Regions from separate parts of the Geobacillus sp. Manikaran-105 genome, predicted to be linked through region 2. Evidence: riboswitches for the same ligand, from Rfam matches in the RefSeq annotation. Region 2 holds a riboswitch; the other holds the start of a gene.
The links. A riboswitch is a leader RNA that binds a small molecule or an ion and turns the genes downstream of it on or off. The one in region 2 is predicted to bind FMN.

Region 1 (2,477 bases), on a different contig from region 2:
CGCCAATCGCCATCACGATGGCGTCGCCCGTTTGCCTCATTTGTTCAACCGTGCCGACCTCTTCAATAATACCGGTAAACATCCTTACTCCCCCCTCCTTTTCACCGCAGCAACGACTTTTATATCCGGGCCGACCATCTCCAACTGCCGGATGTCAAGCTCCATCGCCTCTTCAAGGCGCGAGAAGCCGAGGCCGCCGACCGGCGTCGGCGCTTCGCGGCCGCCGATCAGCTTCGGGGCGATGTAGGCGACCACTTCATTGACCGCCCCTGCCCGGAGGAAGCTGTCATGAACGCGCGAGCCGCCTTCCACAAACAGCGACGTAATGCGCTGCTCACCGAGCAGCCGGAGCACGTCGCGCACATGAATGTGCGCAGCCGCCATCGGGATGATGCGCACCCCGAGGCGCTCGTATGCCTCGGCCTTTTCCCAGCTGATGCCGCTCCCGGTGATGATCCACGTTTCCGCCTCCCGGTCGGTGACGACATGGGCGTCAAGCGGCGTATGCAAGTTTGTATCCAAAATGATGCGGAGCGGATTTTTCCGTTGCTCCCCGATGCGGACCGTCAACTTCGGATTGTCCGCCAACACGGTGTTGACGCCGACCAAAATGGCGTCATGCTGGGCGCGAAGGCGGTGCACATCTTGGCGCGCCGCCTCGGACGTAATCCATTTGCTTTCCCCGGTCGCCGTCGCAATTTTCCCATCGAGGCTGCACGCGTATTTTAACGTCACAAACGGCGTTTTTGCCGCGATATAGTGAAAAAACACCCGGTTGAGCTCATCCGCCTCTTCTTTCAGCAGCCCGACATCGACCTCAATGCCCGCCCGTCGCAGCTTGTCGATCCCTTTCCCGGCGACGAGCGGATTCGGGTCGGTTGTCGCGATGACGACGCGGCGGACGCCGGCTTGAATGAGCAAATCCGCGCATGGAGGCGTTTTGCCGTAATGGCTGCACGGCTCAAGCGTCACGTACACCGTTGCCCCGCGCGCCTTCTCGCCGGCCATGCGGATCGCATGCACTTCCGCATGCGGGTCTCCCGCTTTTAAATGGGCGCCAAGCCCGACGACCGCTCCGCCATTGACCACAACAGCACCGACGACAGGATTGGGGGACGTTTGCCCGATTCCGGCTTTCGCGACATCGAGTGCAAGCCGCATATAATGTTCATCGCGATACACCACACTCCCCCCTTTTTTTCTAAAAAATAAACCCCCGGAACTTCCCCGGGGGTTCGTTGATGAGAGAATGAACCATGATGTGCAGCCAAATAAACAAGAACATTTGTTCGTTAACTATGTCATACCGACCGACACAAAGCGGCCGCCGCTACACCAAACCGGCGCCGGCCGTCCAGGCCGGCCGAAAACAGCCGTGCGCACATCGCCATCCTTCTCCCATCCAGACTATACTGTCGGCTCCGGAATCACACCGGATCGTGCCGATACGGCTCGCGGGCTGAGAGGCATAGCGCCTCATCACCGCCGGTCGGGAATTTCACCCTGCCCCGAAGGAGGCTTCACTATATTATTAGGTTTATTATACCACAAAAGCGGCCGGAAATCATCATTGTACGACCCAAAACCAGTACGCCGCTCCCCACAATAGGCTCATCCCCAACAAAATGAAAAACAAAAGCCAATTGTTCCGGCTTGTCCGCTCCTCGTCTTCCGTCCGTTGCTTACGGTTCGTCAAACACTTTCACTTCCTTCATGACATCGCCATTTTTCATAGCTTTGACAATCTCCATTCCCGACGTCACTTGGCCAAAGACCGTATGCACTCCGTCCAAATGCGGCTGCGGCTCATGGACGATGAAAAACTGGCAGCTGCCGGTGTCGCGGCCGCGGTGCGCCATTGACATCGCGCCAGCAACATGCCGGTGCGGATTGTGGTCCGTCTCACACGGAATCGTATAGCCGGCATCGCCCGTCCCGTTGCCGCGCGGACATCCTCCCTGGCTGACAAAACCGGGAATGACGCGATGGAACGTCAAGCCGTTGTAAAACCCTTGATTAGCTAATTTCTCAAAATTAGCGACCGTCACCGGCGCTTCGTTCGGGAATAGTTCAAATTCGATTTTCCCACCGTTTTCCATCAAAATATATCCTTTTTTCGCCATGGTACTTCAGCTCCTTTTTTGCGCTTCAACCGCTTTTATCATATCATGATTCGAAAGGGAAAGAAAGCCAAAATGCCGCCTCGTCGAACTGTCCATTGTTTTTTTAATATAATATATTTATATGGAATCGGAATGGGTACACTAGTGATGAATGATAGACGTAGCAAAACTGGCAAGGGGGCGTCCGACGGTGTTGTTGATGGCGGTGACGGTAATCGTCTTTTCTGTTTCGTTTCTCCTCATGCCAAAACGGCTTTCAGGCCTTGAAATGTATACAACTTCGCTGTTTGCGGTTTTCTTCGGCCTTTCAACGGATTTGTTTCTCGATGTCAAGTACCATTTTATACGGGTATT
Region 2 (2,477 bases):
AGAGAAATTTAGCAGAAAAAGGAGTGCCTCCCCATGACCAAACAACTTCCTCCCGGCCAATTCGAAACGGAAAAATGGCCGATTTTGCATGAAGGTGATGTGTACGAATTCGATGAAGCGGCGTGGAATTTCCGATTGTTCGGCAATGTGAAAGAGGAAGTGACGCTGTCGTATCAGGAAGTGATGCGGCTGCCGAAGACGATTTCGACCGTGGATATGCACTGCGTGACGACGTGGTCGAAATTTGATACGACGTTTGAAGGCATCGCTTTCCGCGAGTTTTTGCGCTTCGTCGATCTCGATCCCGACGTGAAATATGTAAAAATTTACGGCTACTTAAACGGCGACCGGTTCGGCTATTCGGCAAACTTGCCGCTTGACGCGCTGATGGGCGACGATGCCTTGTTTGTTTATCGATGGAAAGACAAGCATCACGACTGGCAGGACATCTCGCCGAAGCACGGCTATCCGCTCCGGTTCATCCCGCCGGCGACATTTTATTTATGGAAAGGGGCGAAATGGGCGTCCGGCATCCGCTTTATGAAAGAAGATGAGCCGGGCTATTGGGAGGAGCGCGGCTATTCGATGACCGCCAATCCGTTTAAAGAAGAACGGTTTGCCGAGTGGGTGCCGCGGATTCGCTTTTGACAAACGCAAAAAAGCGAGGGAAAAACCCTCGCTTTTTGTTCCTCAAGCGGCTTGGCGAGATGCCGCCTGTTTGTCAAGCCAAGCACGAAGACGCCAAAAGAGAAGCTGAAATACGATGGCCGCCATCGCTCCTTTGACGGCGTTAAACGGCAAAATCGCCGATACCACCAACGCCTTCGCTTCCGGTGCGCTCATCTGCGGAGCGCCGAGGAAAAGCGTATACGCCGGCAAAAAGACGTAGTAGTTGAGCACGCTCATGACGAGCGCCATCGTCACTGTTCCCGCCGCCAGCCCCAGCAGCAAGCCTTTTTTCGATGCGGCTTTCCGATAAATATAGGAAACCGGCAAAAGGAACGCCACCCCGGCAGTGAAGTTGGCGATCTGGCCGACCGGAACGCCGGTCGCGCTGCCGACGAACACGTAGTTCAGCACGTTTTTCAATAGTTCGACCGCCACACCGGCGAGCGGGCCGTACAACAAGGCGGCGATGAGCGCCGGGATGTCGCTGAAGTCAACAAGCAAAAAGTTCGGAAACGGCGGCAGCGGAAAGTTGAGCATCATCAGCACATGCGCCATGGCGCCCAACACTCCGATGCTGACAAAGGCGCGGATGGAAATGCGTTTCATGCTTGTTCTCCTCCCCTTCTCGTGATTCATCCTCACAAGAAGAAGGCTGCCGCTGCGAGCGCCAACAAAAACTCCCTTAAACCGAACAAGGCTTAAGGGAGAAAAAGGGTGTGCGCAACTAGACGTTCGCATGCGCCAAAACGAACGCCGGCAAACCTTCATCTTCTCCCATCCAGACTATACTGTCGGCTCCGGACTTGCACCGGATCCTGCCTTGCGGCTCGCGGGCTGAGAGGCGAAGCGCCTCATCACCGCCGGTCGGGAATTTCACCCTGCCCCGAAGATGAATCGTTTTTCATTTTTAATTATTCTGATGAGTTTAGCATACAATACTGTTTTCAATTTGTCTATGTTTTTTGCTCACAGCTTGATTATTCCCGCATCGAAAGCGAATCTCCCGGTTCAAGCACCGGTGGGGCGACTTGAACCAAATCGGCGTATTTCAATCCCGTCCCCGTGTTGAGCACGACGACCGTCTCCCCGTCGCGAATCCAGCCGCTCTCGCGCAATTTTCGGACCGCCGCAAACGCCGCCGCTCCTTCCGGGCAAACGAACGCCCCTTCGAGCTCCGCCACCGTCCGCTTCTCGGCCAAAATCGCCTCATCGCCAATGGTTTGACGCCCAATTCCTTCGCTTTCGAAATCCCAACCGCCTCGCCGGCCGCGGAAAACTCGTGCGCCGCATGGCGCTCCCTCTTTCCTTGTTGGAGATCGCATATGATAAAATAAACACGGAACCGCTCCGCTGCATTGGAGAAGCGATTCGCGCATTCACCCAACACTCATACATAAAAAGGAGATGAACAAATGAAACAAGAATTGATCGAACGCTTCATCCGCTACGCCAAAGTGAATACCCAGTCCGATCCAGAAAGCAGCACATGCCCGTCGACTCAAGGGCAATGGGAGCTGGCGAGAATGCTCGTCGAAGAGCTGAAGTCGATCGGCATGGAAGACGTCACAGTCGACGAAAACGGCTACGTCATGGCGACGCTGCCGGCCAATACGGACAAAAACGTGCCCGTGATCGGCTTTTTGGCTCATATGGACACCGCTCCGGAGTTTACGGGAGCCAACGTCAACCCGCAAATCATCGAACAGTACGACGGCGGCGACATCGTGTTGAACAAAGAACAAGGCATCATCTTGTCGCCAAACGATTTCCCGGAGCTCGCCGGCTACAAAGGGCATACACTGATTACA

Region 1: it holds a riboswitch for FMN, as region 2 does, so the genes downstream of both, ribD (bifunctional diaminohydroxyphosphoribosylaminopyrimidine deaminase/5-amino-6-(5-phosphoribosylamino)uracil reductase RibD) here and CV945_RS04570 (ECF transporter S component) in region 2, are expected to answer to the same signal.

The regions. Positions count from the first base shown of each region.
Region 1 covers NZ_PIJG01000024.1:20,259-22,735, forward strand. The annotation lists gene ribE (riboflavin synthase) at 1-82, opposite strand, end outside; gene ribD (bifunctional diaminohydroxyphosphoribosylaminopyrimidine deaminase/5-amino-6-(5-phosphoribosylamino)uracil reductase RibD) at 85-1,182, opposite strand; FMN riboswitch at 1,387-1,520, opposite strand; gene CV945_RS17770 (hypothetical protein) at 1,568-1,696, opposite strand; gene CV945_RS08795 (peptidylprolyl isomerase) at 1,683-2,123, opposite strand; gene CV945_RS08800 (hypothetical protein) at 2,450-2,477, shown strand, end outside.
Region 2 covers NZ_PIJG01000009.1:62,786-65,262, reverse strand. The annotation lists gene CV945_RS04575 (sulfite oxidase-like oxidoreductase) at 34-648, shown strand; gene CV945_RS04570 (ECF transporter S component) at 691-1,275, opposite strand; FMN riboswitch at 1,432-1,564, opposite strand; partial or broken gene CV945_RS04565 (threonine synthase) at 1,647-1,886, opposite strand; gene pepT (peptidase T) at 2,082-2,477, shown strand, end outside.